2 regions of the Allobosea sp. CCNWLY174 genome follow, and region 1 is predicted to be linked to the other one. Evidence: riboswitches for the same ligand, from Rfam matches in the RefSeq annotation. Region 1 holds a riboswitch; the other holds the start of a gene.
What was found. A riboswitch is a leader RNA that binds a small molecule or an ion and turns the genes downstream of it on or off. The one in region 1 is predicted to bind cobalamin.
Positions count from the first base shown of each region.

Region 2: it holds a riboswitch for cobalamin, as region 1 does, so the genes downstream of both, V7S63_RS21365 (ABC transporter substrate-binding protein) here and V7S63_RS12095 (TonB-dependent receptor plug domain-containing protein) in region 1, are expected to answer to the same signal.

Region 1 covers NZ_JBBBBQ010000003.1:234,065-241,833, forward strand. Annotated here, with positions in the region: gene V7S63_RS12080 (ABC transporter ATP-binding protein) at 1-470, opposite strand, end outside; gene V7S63_RS12085 (FecCD family ABC transporter permease) at 470-1,495, opposite strand; gene V7S63_RS12090 (ABC transporter substrate-binding protein) at 1,492-2,313, opposite strand; gene V7S63_RS12095 (TonB-dependent receptor plug domain-containing protein) at 2,601-4,544, opposite strand; cobalamin riboswitch at 4,665-4,864, opposite strand; gene V7S63_RS12100 (GntR family transcriptional regulator) at 4,915-5,670, opposite strand; gene V7S63_RS12105 (AI-2E family transporter) at 5,808-7,769, shown strand, end outside.
Region 2 covers NZ_JBBBBQ010000008.1:112,480-120,248, reverse strand. Annotated here, with positions in the region: gene V7S63_RS21395 (condensation domain-containing protein) at 1-701, opposite strand, end outside; gene V7S63_RS21390 (siderophore-interacting protein) at 755-1,588, opposite strand; gene hemP (hemin uptake protein HemP) at 1,711-1,839, opposite strand; gene V7S63_RS21380 (class I SAM-dependent methyltransferase) at 2,131-2,787, opposite strand; gene V7S63_RS21375 (ABC transporter ATP-binding protein) at 2,784-3,563, opposite strand; gene V7S63_RS21370 (FecCD family ABC transporter permease) at 3,560-4,603, opposite strand; gene V7S63_RS21365 (ABC transporter substrate-binding protein) at 4,600-5,628, opposite strand; cobalamin riboswitch at 5,845-6,054, opposite strand; gene lhpI (cis-3-hydroxy-L-proline dehydratase) at 6,095-7,769, opposite strand, start outside.

The sequences.
Region 1 (7,769 bases):
GCTTCGACCGCCAGTGCCCGCGCCAGCAGCACGCGCATGCGCTCGCCACCCGAGAGGCTACCCAGGCTGCGCTCGCGAAAGGCGCTGGCATCGGCCGCGGCGAAAGCGTTGGCGATCGCGGCGCGATCGGCCTCGGTGAGGTCGGCGAAGGGGCGCCGATGCGGCAGGCGGCCGAGCGCGACGACGGCTTCCGCCCACATCTGCCATTGCACGTTGCCGCCCTGAGCGAGGAAGGCGAGCCGCTGTGCCAGTGCGCGGCGTCCCAGCGTCCTGGCGGGCTTGCCGTCATAAAGGACCGTGCCTGCTGCTGGCGGCAGCAGGTCGGCTAGGATGCGCAGCAAGGTGGTCTTGCCGGCGCCATTGGCGCCGATCAGGCCGACGAGCTTGCCCGGCCGTAGCGCAAGATCGATCCCGGTGAGGATCGGCTTGCCGTCGAAGGCGATCGCGATGCCGTTCGCTTCAATACGCATCACGCCTCCCGCCGCAGGCGCTGGATCAGGCTGAACAGGAAGGGCGCGCCGATCAGCGCGGTTACGACGCCGAGCTTGAGTTCGGGCCGGATCGGCATGAGTCGCAGCGCCGTGTCGGCGGCGAGCAGCAGGATCGCGCCGCCGAAGCCGCTGACCAGCAGGAGCCGGCCGGGCTTGTGGCCGACTAGCGGGCGTAAGAGGTGCGGCACGACGAGCCCGACGAAGCCGATCGCGCCGGTGACGGCGACGGCGCTGCCGACGGCGAGGGCCGCGCCGCCGATCAATCGCACCCGCAGCCAGGTCAGGTCGAAGCCGAGGCTGCGCGCGGTGTCCTCGCCGAGCGTGAGGCCGTCCAGCGCCGGCGCGGACGAGAGCAGCAAGGCCCAGCCGACCAGCATCAGCGGCAGCACCAGCCAGACATGGACCAGGCTGCGATCGGCGAGCGAGCCCATCAGCCAGAACACGATCTCCAGCGCGGCATAGGGGTTGGGCGCGAGATTGAGGGCGAGCGAGGTCATCGCCCCGGCGAAGCTGTTGATGGCGACGCCGGCGAGGATCAGCGTCATCGTGCCGGCGCCGCGGCCATTGAGGGCAAAGAGCAAGAGGACCGCGAGCAGCGCCCCGGCGATGCCGCCAAGCGGCAAAGCGAGCGCGAAGGCTCCCGCAAAGCCGGAATAGAACACGGTGACGGCGCCGAAGGCGGCGGCGCTGGAGATGCCGACGATGCCGGGCTCGGCCAGCGGGTTGCGCAGCAGCCCCTGCATCGCAGCGCCGGCGAGGCCCAGGCTGAAGCCGACCAGCGCGCCGAGGATGGCGCGCGGCAGGCGCAGTTCGACGAGCACGAGCGCGGGCAGGCTCTGCCGGCCGGCGAGCCAGTCGCTGAGCGCGGCGACAAGGTCGAGCCGGGCATAGCCGACGGCGAGAGACAGCGCCGCCATGGCGAGCGTCGCGGCAGCGAGCAGGGCGATGAGCCGCCAATAGGACATCCGTTCGGATGTGGACGATGGCATGGCAGCGCTGCTCATGGGCTTTTCCCAGCTGTCGTCGGCGCGCTTGCGTCGAGCAGCAGTTCGATCGCGTCGATCACCGCCGGGCCGGCGCAGGTCCAGAGCTTCGAGGGCAGGGCGACGAGCTTCAGCCGGTCGCCCAGGCGGGCGAGGACCGGGTGATGCAGGATCTCGTGCGCCAGCGAGGGCGGGCCGTCCGGCGTGGTGTTGAGGATCAGGATATCGGCCTTGCCGAGCGCGACGGTTTCGAGCGCGATCTGGCCGTAACTGTCGATGCCGAGCTCGGCGGCGAGGTTGGTCAGCCCCGCTGCCATCAGGATCTCGTCGACGAGCGAGCCGCGCCCGGTTGTGAAGCCGTTCGGGCGCAGCACGATCGCACGCGGATGCGCCGGGCGAGGGCGATCCGCCAGCGCGGCGAGACGCTTGTCGATCTCCGCGATCAGGGCTTCGCCGTTCTGTTGCTCGCCGAGCAGGTTCGCCATGTCGCGGATCTGCGCGCGCATCTCGGCAAGGTTCCCCGGCACGCCGAATTCGCGGACCTGCACGCCGACGCGCTTCAGCAGCGCGACGGTCGAGCGTGTCGTATAGGCGCCGGCGATCACGAGGTCTGGCTTGTGCGCCAGCACCTCCTCGACCAGCCCGTGATTGGCCGGAATGCTGCGGGCGCGCGCAGCCATGTTGGCGCTGCGCGGGTCCTGCGACAGCCAGGTCACCGAGGCGATGTGTTCCGGCGATGCCAGCCGCAGCACCAGCTCGTCGGTGCACATGTTGAGCGAGACGATGCGCTGCGGCTTCGCGGGGATGTCGTCGGCGTGGGTGGCGGCATTCGCGACCACCAGGCAGAGAATAGCCGCACTCAGACGGAGAACGGTCTGCTGAAGAGTCGTCAGTATGCGATGGCGGCAAGAGTATCCGCGGGGAACCCCTCTCCCGGATGGGATAGGGGTGAGGGACCGCCGCTGATTATTGGCGCGCGACGGCGCCGCTGCGACTTCAATGGGCGAGGGCAGGCCCTCATCCCTGCCCTTCTCCCACACGGGAGAAGGGTTCCCCGCGTTCTTCATCGGACGACCCGCGTCATCTTTCGCCGCAAGGGCGAGCATGACTGCGGAGCTCGACAGCCTCACAGGCTCACCCTGATCCCGCCGAAGGCGCTGAGGCCCGGCACCAGGAAGCCGACCGGGTTCTCGTAGCGCTTGTCGAACAGGTTATCGACGCGGCCGAACACGGTGAGCTTCTCGTCGACCTTGTAGTCGGCGGCGAGGTTGACGATGGCGGCGCCCGGCGCGCGCATCCTGGAGATCGAGAAGTCGCGGTTCCCATCCATGCGCTCGCCGACATAGATCAGCGTCGCCGACAAGGTCAGCTTCTCGATCGGCACCCAGCTCGCGGTGATGCTGGCCTTGTGGCGTGGCCGGCGCAGCAGCTCCTGATGCGCGGTCTCATCCTTGGCGAGGGTGAAGGTGTACTCGGCGCGGACCTTGAACTGCGGCGTCAGTTCCAGCGCCGCGAAGGCCTCGACGCCCTTGGTCGTGGCGCGGCCGATATTCGTATAGGAGGTGCGCGCGGCGTTGGTCAGGATCAGGTTGTCGATGTCGTTGTGGAAGTAGGTCGCACCGACATTCACCTGCCCGTTCACCAGCGGCTGCTCGAAGCCGACATCCCAGCCGCGGCTTTCCTCCGGCTTGAGGTTCGGGTTGCCATAGAAGTTGAAGGCCGGGCGGGAATCGCTGAAGCGTTCGCTCAGCGTCGGCGCCTTGAAGCCGGTGCCGTAGCTCGCCTTCAGCTTGGTGTCGGTGCCTGGCACGATGAAGACCGGTGCGATGCGATAGGTGGTGTGGCCGCCGAACTTGTCGTCGTCATCGTAGCGGATATTGGCGGTGGTGAAGAAGCGGTCGGTCCAGTTCGACTGCAATTCGACGAAGGCGCCCCGGTTTCCGTTCGAGACGGTCTTGTTGGGCGTGTCGAAGCGTTCGTTCTCGTATTGCAGTCCCATCACCAGTGTCTGGCTCCGGGTGAGCTTCAGGTCGCCGCGCCAGTCGTATTTGATGCGCTCGCCGAGGTTCTCGGTCGGCACGTCGAGGATGCCGAAGGCGTTAGGCCGGCGATTGGAGCGATCCTGGTTGCTGTAGGAGACGCCGAAGCGGTTGACGAACTGCCCGCCCAGCGGGTCCCAGACGATCTCGCCGCGGGTGAAGGCCTGGCGATAGTTCTGGCTGGATCGGAAGCTGCTGGGCAGGCTCGGGAAGCCGGAATCGCCGGTGAACAGCAATTGCCCGTCGATATAGCGACCGACCCAGTTGACGCTCAGCGTGTCGGACAGCCTGGCGCCGAGGCGGGCGGAATAGCTCCAGTTGTCATAGGAGTTGGGATTGCGCCGCCGGCCGGCGGGAACCAGGTCCGGTGGTGTCACCGGTGTCGAATCCGCCCGGAAATGGCTGATGCCGAAGGCATAGTCGAAGCGGTCGTCGCCGCCGCTGACCCCGAGGCTCTTGTTGAAGGTGCCATAGGAGCCGGCTTCGACCGAGCCGGTCACCTTGGGCGGCCCCTCGCCGCGCTTGCTGGTGATCGAGATCACGCCGCCCAGCGCATTGGCGCCATAGAGACCGCTCTGCGGGCCGCGCAGCACCTCGATGCGCTCGATGTCGGTGGTCAGCATCTGGCCGAAGTCGAAGGAGCGGTTCGGCGTCGAGGGATCGTTCACCTCGATCCCGTCGATCAGCACCTTGACGTGGTTGGAGTTGGTGCCGCGCATGAAGACCGAGGTGAGCCCGCCCGGCCCGCCGGTCTGGACGATATTGAGGCCGGGGACGGCGGCGAGCGCCTGCGGCAGGGTGCGGCGCTGCTCGCGCTCGATCTCCTTGGCGGTGACGACGGTGACGGAGCTCGCGATCTCCCTTGCCGGGGTCGGAACGCCGGTCGGGCTGATCACGATCTCGTCGAGCGCGATCGGCTTCTCGCCCGACTGCGCCAGCGCGGAAAGCGGCGTTAGCAGGGTCGAGGCGGCGAGCAGGGGGAAGGCAACTGAGAAACGCCCGCTCCTGGCGGGCTTTGGCAAACGGAACACGGGAAACCTCGGCGGTAACGTCAGTGGCACGTCACCGCGAACGAGATGTCCCCACCCGCTCCCGAAACCGGGCGCGCGCAGTTCTACCACCCATCAGCGCACCCCGGCCGATGTGTTCGCGTGTGACCACGGCTGACGGCAGGTCTCCTGGCTCGCGGGTCGCTGCCCTTCGCCGCCTTCCCAGGGCCGAGGTCCCAGTGGCGTATGGCGAAAGGCTCGCCGCTTACAGTTGCGGGGGCAGCCGCAGCATGAGATGGCCAGGCCATCCGCACTGCGTTCCCTTTTGATCCCGTGAGGGAACCGTCACGTTCACGAGTAGGGCGGACGAGCCGCAACGTCAATTCGCTTGCCGCCTTCGCGACGAGGTCGGTTATTCAGCCGCCTTGAGCGGGCGCTTCGGACGCGGTTTGACGGCGGGTTGAGGGGCCTGCGCATAGGGCGCCAGGATCGCCATGATGTCCCGTTCGCGCGGCTTGGCCTCGGCTACCAGCGCGCGCTCCGCCACCGAATCGAGATGACTGTGCATCAGTCTCGTGACTTTTTCGACGTCGCCGGTCGTGAGGGCGTCGATCAGCAGGCGGTGCTCGTTAACGCCGCATTCCGAGGAATGCGGCCGGCTGTACAGCGACAGGATCAGGCAGCAGCGATAGGACAGCTCGCTGACATAGCGGATGAGGATCGGGCTCTCGGTCATCTCTGCGAGCAGGATGTGGAACTCGGTCGCGAGCCGGATCGAGACCGCGTCGGGCCCGCCACGCGCCTCATCCTCGGAGTCGACATGGGCCCGCAGCGTCGCAAGCTGCGCTTTGGTCAGCCGGCCGGCGAGCTGGCGCACGACGAGCCGCTCCAGCTCGATGCGGATGTCGAAGGTGTCGCGCGCCTCCTGCCAGCTCGGCGTCGCCACAACGGCGGAGCGATTGCGGCGCAGTTCGACCAGCCCTTCGGCAGCGAGCTGGGCCAGCGCATGGCGCGCCAGCGTACGGCTGACACCGAAGCGTTCGCCGAGCGCATCCTCGGGCAAGGCCGCGCCGGGCTCGAGCGCGCGCTCGATGATCGCGCGGCGCAGCGCCCGGCAGATCATCCCGGCCTTGTCCGATGCGCCGTTTCCGGCCTCTTCCCGCGCCATTGCCGATACCAGTGGTTGAACGTCCTTCGTCTTAGCGTCTGCGCCTTGCAGTTCGCAATGCAGATTGGGATGCCGGGGAACCGGGCAGCCCCTCTAACGTTCATAAGGCGACCCAATGCGGGCCGGGGGGCTTCGCCATGACAACGACACCGGCTCCGAGCCGAAGGGGGGTCCAGCCAGAGGCGGGCGCCATCGCTGCGGCCGACCTGGCCGGGGCGGACATCGTCAAGGTGGCGGCGGCGCTCGTCTCGGCTGCGGTGATCATCGCAGCACTCTACTACGGGCAGGACATCCTGATCCCGCTCGCTTTCGCCTTCCTGATCGGCTTCGCGCTCAATCCCCCGGTGCTGTGGCTGCGCCGGCGCGGGCTGCCCAAGGTGATCGCGATCGTGGCGGTGATGACCGTCGTGCTCGTCCTGCTCGCCGGCCTCTTCCTCGTGCTGGGAACGCAGGTCCGTTCGCTCGGCGAGCAACTGCCGAGCTATCAATCGACCATCCACAACAAGCTCAACGATCTCAAGGCGCAGTTCAGGGCGCCGGGGATGCTCGATGGCGCGCTCAACGCGATCGCGTCCCTGCAAAAGGAAGTCGAATCGGTGCAGGGCGCCGGTGCTCAGCGGGTCGAGATCGTGCCAGCGCCGGGCACCCAGATGCAGGTCGCGCTGGTCTGGCTCGGCCGTGTGCTCGAACCGCTGGCGACGGCCGGTATCGTCCTCGTCTTCGTGGTGCTGGCACTGCTTGACCGGACCGACCTGCGTGACCGGCTGCTGCGCATCCTTGGCGGCAACCTGCACCGCTCGACCGATGCGATCGAGGATGCCGGCAGGCGGATCAGCCGCTATCTTCTGATGCAGCTCGTGGTGAACACGACCTTCGCCATCCCGCTGGCGCTCGGCCTGTGGCTGATCGGCGTGCCCGGTGCGCTGCTCTGGGGCGTCGTCGCAGCCGTGCTGCGCTTCGTGCCTTATCTTGGCGCGCTGATTTCCGCGGTCTTTCCGCTGGCGCTGGCGTTCGCGGTCGATCCCGGCTGGCACATGGTGCTGTGGACGCTGGCGCTGATCGCGGGGCTCGAGCTCATCAGCAACAATATCGTCGAGCCGATGCTCTACGGCACCAGCACTGGCCTCTCGGCGATCTCGCTGATCGCCGCCGCGACATTCTGGACCGCGCTCTGGGGTCCGGTCGGCCTGATCCTGTCGACGCCGCTGACGGTGTGCCTATTGGTCCTCGGCAAGACCCTGCCGCAATTGCAATTCCTCGACACCCTGCTCGGCTCGGTGCCGGTGCTTAGTCCGACCGAACGCATCTACCAGCGCCTGCTCGCGGGCGATGTCGACGAAGCCATCGAGATCGCCGAAAGCGAGATCGAGACGCTGGCGGTGGTGCCCTTCTATGACGCCGTCGGCGTCGCGGTCCTGCGCCTCGCCAGCGACGATTACGGTCGGCAGGCTACTGCGGCGCACCGGCTGCGCATCGCGGAGGGGATGGAGGCGCTGCTGGAGGAGTTGCGCGAGGCTCATCCCGCCGCGGCTGCCGAGGGCTTGGCCCCCAAGGTGGTCTGCATCGGCGGCAAATGGGAGATCGACGGGATCGCCGCGCAGATGCTGGCCCATGCACTCGATCTCGAAGGCATCCCGGCGCAGGTGCGCAGGATCGCCCATGTCACGACGGGCGCAGTCGCCAGGCTCGATCTCGACGGGGTGCCGATCGTCTGCCTCAACTATTTCAGCGGCGAGCCCGACAATGCCGCCCGGCAGTTCTGCCGGCGCCTGCGGCAGCGCTGGCCGGAGTTGAAGATCGTCGTGGTTCTCTGGACCGTGCCGCCCGAGAGGCTGGCAGGGCAGGCGAGCAAGGGGATCGGTGCAGACGAGATTGCGGCCTCGATCCAGGAGACGATCGGCCGGGTCCAGCGCCTATTGCCAGAGACAGCGAGCGAACCGGCTGTGGCAGCGATGCCGGCCGACGATGCCGAGCGCGTGGCGGCGCTCCAGGGCACGGCGTTTCTCGACGAGGCGCTGCGCGACGATCTCGATGCGATCGCCAAGCGCGCGGCCGATGCCTTCGACGTCGACGTGGCGATGATCTCGGCGATCGATGCC
Region 2 (7,769 bases), on a different contig from region 1:
CTCGCAACACGGATCGTAGCGAAATCGACGATCTCCGAGGCTGCGATCCCGGTCCGGCGCATCCAGCCAGGCAGCATCGACGAGGCTTCGCCGGCCGCGAGCAGCGGCATGCCGGGATCCCGCTCCATCATGGAGGCGGGCAGGATCGGCTCGCCCGCATGGGCCTTGGCAAGCGCCCGCAGAAGTTCGGCGGCGGGGTGAGCCGCGTCGAGGACGCGGTGCAGGACCAGCGCAAGAACGGTATCCTGCTGGCAGCTGATCACAAGCGCCTCGAAAGGCGGCTCGCGATCGCTGTCCCAGCTTGCCGCCTGCCGATCGAGGATCGCTGCGGTCGCCTGCTCCAGCGTATCGGCCCGGATCAGGCTGACGGTGCGGCCTTCTTCTCCGGCGAAGCGCTTGTGCAGTTCGCCATCCTCGCCGAAGCGGAAACGGGCGTTCAGGCCAGGCCAGGCGCGCACGACATCGCGGATTGCGCCGACGAGGCGCGCCAGATCGGGCTCGCCAGTCAGCCGGCACGCCACGACATGCTTGAGCACGGCCTCGGGCACCTGCTGCTGCGCCAGCCAGACATGTTCCTCGTATTCGGTCGGGCCCGGTGCTGCAGCCTCGCTTCGCGTCGCTCGCCCCGAGAGCGTCTGGAAGGCAGCGTCGAGCCGCCGCTGCTCCTCGCGCGTCAGCACATGGTCGAAGTCGGCAGCCATTGCTGGTCTCCTGTGGGCTTCGGCAGATGTCGGTGGATGGCGGGCCGGCGGCCTCACTCGTCGAAATCGTCGTGCACGGCGACGGCGCCGCGGCGCCAGTAGCCATGGGCGCGGACCCATTTGCGATTGGCGCCCCGCTCGTCGACGAGGACGCTGCGCAACTGCTTGGCGGCGCTGGATTCACAGGCGAGCCAGGCGAAGTAGTCGCCATCGGGGAAAGCCAGGGCTGGCAAGGCAGCGAGCAGCGCCGCACCCGGTTGCGCCCCGGCGGCACGATGAACCCAGATCACCTCGATGCCGTCGGACCGATGCAGGGGCAGTTCGTCCTCCGCTCTACCGACCTCGACCAAAGCGAGCGCTCGGCTGCCCGGCGGCAGCTCCTCCAGGCGCCGCGCCAGAGCAGGCAGCCCGGTCTCGTCGGTGACCAGCAAATGCCAGTCGAAATCGAAGGGTACGACGAAGGAACCGCGCGGGCCGGCGATCCAGGCGGCATCACCGGGCTTGACCTGCACCGCCCAATTGCTGGCCGGCCCGTCATGCAGCAGGGCGAAGTCGATATCGAGCTCGCCCGCCTGCGGATCATGGCGCCGCGGCGTGAAGTCGCGCGCCAGCGGCCGCGGGCCGCTCTCGGGGAAGGCGAGCCCGTCCGGACCGACGATTGGCAGGACCGGTTGCGTTTCGCCGGGCGCTGCGAAGAACATCTTCACATGATCGTCGAAACCGAGGCTGACAAAGCCATCGAGCTCAGGGCCGCCGAGCGTCACCCGGCGCATCGACGGGCTGAGATCGGCCACGCGCAGGACGTCGAGGCGGCGCAGAGCCACCTTGTGACGCTGGCGCTTCGGCAAGCGCCCGTCCGGCACGCCCGTTTCAGCGGCATGGGTCATGGTCTGGATTCCTTGCGGTTGCCGGCCCGTTCGCGACAGGGCCGCTCGAGCCTTTGCGGCCGCGCGAGGCGGCCAGGTGATCTGCGACAATGCGATCTGCGGCGGTGCCCCGAGGACAGCCGTCATTTGGTCAGGATCAGCTTTCCCTGCCGCGTGATCCTGAGACGATAGAGCTCGCCGCGATGCTCGATGCCGATCTCCGTCTCGCCCTTGAAGACCGCCGCGCTGGCCATCGTCCTCGCCGGTCGCATCGCCGCCGGATGAGGCAGGCTACGGACCCGATCGAGGCATCCGGGACCGGTCAGGGCTGAAAAGAGTGGCTGGCTGTTCATGAAAATGGCTCGGAACGATAAGCTGCGGCGAATACGCGACCAGCCTAGCCGAGATCAAAAATACAAGCAATTACAATAGTTTACATGTATAATCATTCAAAACTCGGGATGAGGCGAGTAGGCCGAAGGTGGGAGATGGCGCGGGACCGCATGCCTATGGCCGCCAAGGCCGGACGATAGCCTGGTGCTCAAGGCTGCCGACGGCGAGCGTCAGCCCTTCCTCGCCGTCAGCACGAACATCGGCACGTCGCCGGGATAGGGCGAGGCCGGGAACAGATGCTGCCAGCTTCGGGCCGCGCCGAAACCGGCTTCGCTCAGCATCGTGCGCGCTTCATCCTCGGTCAGCCCGTCATGGCGCGGCAGGCTCGCGGCGAGCGTTTCGGGATAGGTCGAGCGATATTGCGGCGCGATCGACCAGAGCCCGTCCGAGACGAAGACCACCCCGCCCCGGCGCAGGAGGAGGTGAGCCTTGCGCAGGGCCGCCATCGGATCTGGCAGCGTCCAGAGCACATTGCGCAGCGTCACGATGTCGGCCGAGCCCGGCTCGAACGAGGCCTCCTCGATCAGGGCAGGTTCGAAAGCGACGTCGAGCCCAGCTGCCGCGGCAGCCTGCCGGGCCACGGCAAGCATGCCCTCCGAGCCGTCGCAGGCCCGCACGCGGTGTCCGAGCGATGCGGCGATCAGCGCACAGGCGCCGGTCCCGGTGCCGAGATCGACGACATCCTTTACGCCGTGCGCTTCGAAGGCGGCCGCGAGCACGTCACGCCATAGCGCAGCCTGCGCGACATGCGAGGCGACGCCGTCGAAGGCCGGCGCGCGCCGGGTCCAGTAGTCGGAAACCTCTGCTTGCGCCTCGGCCGCTTTCATGACTGCCTCCGTTCCGGTTCGATCAGATATTCGATGTGCCGGCGCCCCGACGCTCCCTCGCTGATCGAAACGGCGACGCCGAAGATGCGCTGGATCGCCTCGGCGGTCAGAACCTTGTCCGGCGCCCCCGCCGCCTGCAGCCGCCCCTCATGCAGCAATGCGATCTCGTCGCAGAACATCGCCGCGAGGTTGAGGTCGTGCAGCGCCATGATGCAGGTGATGCCGAGGCGGCGGACCAGGCTCAGGATCGAAAGCTGGTGCTGGATGTCGAGATGGTTGGTCGGCTCGTCGAGGATGAGCTCGCTCGGTTCCTGCGCCAGCGCGCGGGCGATATGGACCCGCTGGCGCTCGCCGCCCGACAGGGTGTGCCAGAACTGGTCGTGCCGCTCGGTCAGCCCGACCCGCGCCAGCGCCTCGTTCACCGCCGCCTCGTCGGCGTCGTTCCAGGAGGCCAGTGCGGCGCGATGCGGCGTGCGGCCGAGCCGGACAACGTCGCAGACGGAGAGCTGGATCTCGGTCGTCGCCTGCTGCTCGACAAAGGCGAGGCGGCGGGCGAGCTCGCGCCGGGGCACGGCGGCGATATCGCGCTCGTCGAGCGTGACGACGCCGCTCGCGACATTGCGCAGCCGGCAGAGCAGCCTGAGCAGGCTCGACTTGCCCGAGCCGTTCGGGCCGATCAGCCCGAGCACGCGGCCGGGCGCCGCCTGCAGCGTCACGCCGTCGACGATCATCTTGCCGGCGACGCCCCAGCGTACCTCACGGGCCGCGAGCGTCATGCCGGCCGCCTCGCACGGTAGAGGATCAGCGCGAAGACCGGCGCGCCGAACAGCGCTGTCACCACCCCGATCGGCAGGATCTGCTGCGGGATCAGCACGCGCGAGAGGATGTCCGCGAGGATCATGAAGATCGCGCCTACGACGAGGCAGGCCGGCAGCAGACGGGCATGGCCGGAGCCGACGAGGAAGCGGGCGGCATGGGGAATGATCAAACCGACGAAGCCGACCGTGCCGACGATCGAGACCATCACCGCGGTCATCACTGCCGTCGTGGCGAGGAGCACGACCTTCACCCTCGTCACGGCGACGCCGAGCGAGGCGGCGGCATCGACACCGAAGGCGAAGGCATCGAGAACCTTCGCGTGCAGCATGCAGATGGCGAAGCCGATAAAGGCGACCGGCGCGGCGATCCAGAGGTCAGGCCAGCGCACGCCGCCGAAATTCCCTAGCAGCCAGAACATCACACCGCGCGCCTGCTCGGCGCTGGCCATGGTCGTGACGATCGTCGCGGTCGCTGCGTTGAAGAGCTGCGAGGTCGCGACGCCGGCAAGAATGACGCGATCGCTCGCCCCGCCCGCCCCTGTCGCCAGCAGCGCGACCACGGTGAGTGCAGCGCAGGAGCCGATGAAGGCGCCGGCCGAGACGCTCAGCGCCGTGCCGCCGATGCCGACGCCGAGGATCAGCACCGCGACGGCGCCGGTCGAGGCGCCGGCGGAAATGCCGAGCACGTAAGGCTCGGCCAGCGGATTGCGCAGCAGCGCCTGCAGGATCGCTCCGGAGAGTGCCAGCGCCCCGCCACAGAGGCCTGCCATCAGCGCCCGGCTCAGGCGGTAGTCGAAGATCACGCCCTGCTGGATCGCGCTGACGGGAAAGTCGAGGCTGAACAGCCCGTTGCCGAGCGCCCGCAGCGCCGTGTCGAACGGGATGCGCATCTCGCCGATCGTCACCGCCAGCGCCACCGAGATGGTCAGCGCAGCGAGCGAGGCAACCGCGATGACGATCCGCGCGGGCCAGTTCGGGCCATGGGCAGCGTGGCTCAAGGGGAGAGGCCGAAGCCGGAGATCGCCTTGGCGAGCGCCTCGATGCCGTCGACCGTATCGAGCCCGGCCCGGGTCGCGCCGACATCCAGGATCACGATGTGCTGGTTCCTCACCGCATCGAGCTTGCTGGCGACGGGATCGGTCTTCAGAAAATCGAGCTTCTTCTCGATGTCGTCGGCCGGGAAGCGGCGGCGATCCATCTTCACCGCGACGATCACCGCGGGGTTGGCGCCAGCGATGCTCTCCCAGCCGACCAGCGGCCATTCCTCATTGGTGGTGATGATGTTGCGGGCGCCGAGCTTCGAAAGGATATAGGCCGGCACGCCGTTCTTGCCGGCCATGAAGCCGTCGCCCTTGATGTCGCGGCTGGAGAACCAGACCACGACCGGCACGTCCCTGGCCTTGAGGCTGGCGACGGCCGCGACCGCCTTGTCCTCGCGTGCCTTCAGTTCGGCGACGAGGGCTTCAGCCCGGTCGGAGACATCGAAGATCTGCCCGAACTCGCGGATGTTGCGATAGACCAGCTCCATCGTGAACATCTGGGTGCGTACGCCGTCGCCGGCGCCGGAATTGTCCTTGCCGACGCAATCGGCCGGCGAGACGTAAGTCGGCACCTTGACCCCGGCGAACTGGGCGCGCTTGCCGACGATGCCGTTGGGTCCGACATGCCATTCGAACATCGCGGTGACGAGATCGGGCTCCTGGGCCAGCACCGCCTCGAAGCTCGGATCGTTGTCGGCGAGACGCTTCACCTTGGCGTTGACCGCCTCATAGGGCTTGGCAACCGGCGAGAACCAGACGGCGGTGCCGACGACGCGGTCGCCGAGGCCGAGTGCGTAGAGGATCTCGGTCTGCGTCTGGCCGATCGCCACGACGCGCTTGGGCGGCGCGGCGAAGGTCACACTCTCCCGACAATTCTCGAGGGTCAGCGGATATTGCGTCGGCGCAGCGAAGGCCGACCCTGCGAACAGAGTGCCGATGAGCGCCGCGGCGGCACCTTGCAGCAAACGGGTGACATGGCGAATGGCCGGCACAGCGGAAGCCTCAAATGTAACAATGTTGCATTTCTGATAGAAGGGTCGGCGCGCAGCCGTCAAGCTCTGCGCAACGGCGCAGACGGTGTTCATGACCATGGGTCTCATCGCTCCCCGAGATGGCAGGCGGGGAACTGCGCAGGGGCGTGGATGGATGGAGGGCAGCGCCGCCATCGACACACAGCTCCGGAACACCCCGTCCGAAAGACGTCTTCGACGACCGGGGCAGGTCTCCTGGCTCGCGGGTCGATGCCGATCCCGCCCGGCCTTCCCAGCGCTGTCGGCGCCAGTGGACGATGGACGGAGAGCTCGCCGCTTACAGTTGCGGGGGCAGCCTCGGCTTTGGCGGAATACGCCTCACCGAATTCCCTCTTAGCTCCGGATGCGATCCGGAGAACCTCGATCGCGGCCACCCTATAAGGCCGCGCCGCACCGTCAAGCCTGTTCGCCGAAGCAGCTAGGAGAGCCAGGCGGGGAGCCGCGCGGGAGCGGCCCCCGTCAAGGCCGCCTCGATGCAGTCGTCGAGCGTGCCCAGCCTGACGGCGCAGCCGGAGAGCCCCGGCCCGTAATGGGCGTATTTGCCGGAGTTGGTCAGGACCACCTTCGCCTGCTCCGGGAAGACCGGGCGGGTGATCGAGCACCAGCAGAGATCGGGGATGATCGCGACGCCGCTCCGCGCAAGCCTGGCCAGTGTGCCATCGACTTCAGCCGCGGCGACGACCTCCCGCCCGGCCGTGATGATGACAGAGAGCGTCTCCGCGACGGAACGGCCGTCGAGGCGCGCAGCGAACTCGCGGCACTCGTCAAGCGAGGCGTGTGGGCTGCCGATGGCAACGAGATCGACGCTGGACGGCCCCTCGCTCAGCTTGCGCCAGCCCGCGGCGAGGTCCCCGCGGGTGATGACGACTTCGTCCTCGGGGACGCCGCCGAGGCTGTCCGCTTCCGGCGTGATGCCTTCGATATGGAGCATCGCCGCCGCCGAGGTCGTGCCGAAGGCGGCGCAGAGTGCCTTGAGGTCGTCCCGCGTCGGTTGCGTCTTCGCCAGGCCCTTGATCAACGGGATCCGATCAGGCGAAGCCAGGCCGGCAAGGTAGCCGATCAAGGGCCAGGCCACGCTGTCCGCGCCCTCCGGCAACTCGACCCGGACGGTACAGCGCGCCCGGCGCCCCTCGTCGAGAAAGGCGCCAGCGAGCGGCGCGCGGCCGGTGACGGCGATGCAGAAGTCCAGGAAGTCCGGATGCTTGGCGGTCCGGGCGCCGAGCACGGAATTGGCGAAGATCACCGCGTTCGATTCCGACCATCCGATCGGCTCGCCGAAGCGTGGCGGCTCCCGCAGCGTATAGGGCGCGCAGGTGAAGCTCGCCTGGCAGCCCATGCGGACATAGGTCTCGGCGAGGCGCGCCGCCGGTTCGCCGAATTCGGGCGCAACGCCCTGGCGGCGCCAGTTCGCATGGTCGACGGAGATCGCGTTCATCGTCGTCGGGATGCGGACGCGTGCGCCGAGCTCCTCCATCTTCTCGGCGAAGACCAGATTGGCCGGGCCGGCATAGATGCAGCCATCGACATGAGCCCGCGTCACATCGAGGAGTTCGGTCGCTCCTTGCTGGCTCGCCATGGCGACGAGGATGCGCATGGCCTGCTGGGCAGCGATCCCGACCTTGCCGTCGAGCATGCCGCGATCGGAAGAGGACAACCGCAGTCCTGCATCCGCCGCCGCGGCAAGAGGGATATGCACCTGCCCGCCATCGGCCGATACGCCATCCGGCGTGATCGTCGCGTGCCGCGCGGAGGAAAGGGTGGCGAAGGCCTCCGCGGACAGGCGCGCGACCGGGATGCGGCGCCCGAACATCTCGGAGGCGACGATCGCGCCGAGCGTCAGCGTGTCCTCGGGGCCAGCGAAGATCAGCGCGGCGGGGTTCTTGCCGGAGAGCGCCAGCTCCAGCAACACGCCGGAGCCCGAACAGGAGCCCCGACTGGTCGGCATCAACACGACCGCGCCGGCGAGCGAGACGCCATGGGCGGGATGATGCACGTCAATCACCGTACCCGTGGCGGGATCGACGCCGCCCCAGAAGCTCAAGGGCTCGGCGAGGACGACGACCGGCCCGGCTGCCTCGCCCGAGGCGACGATG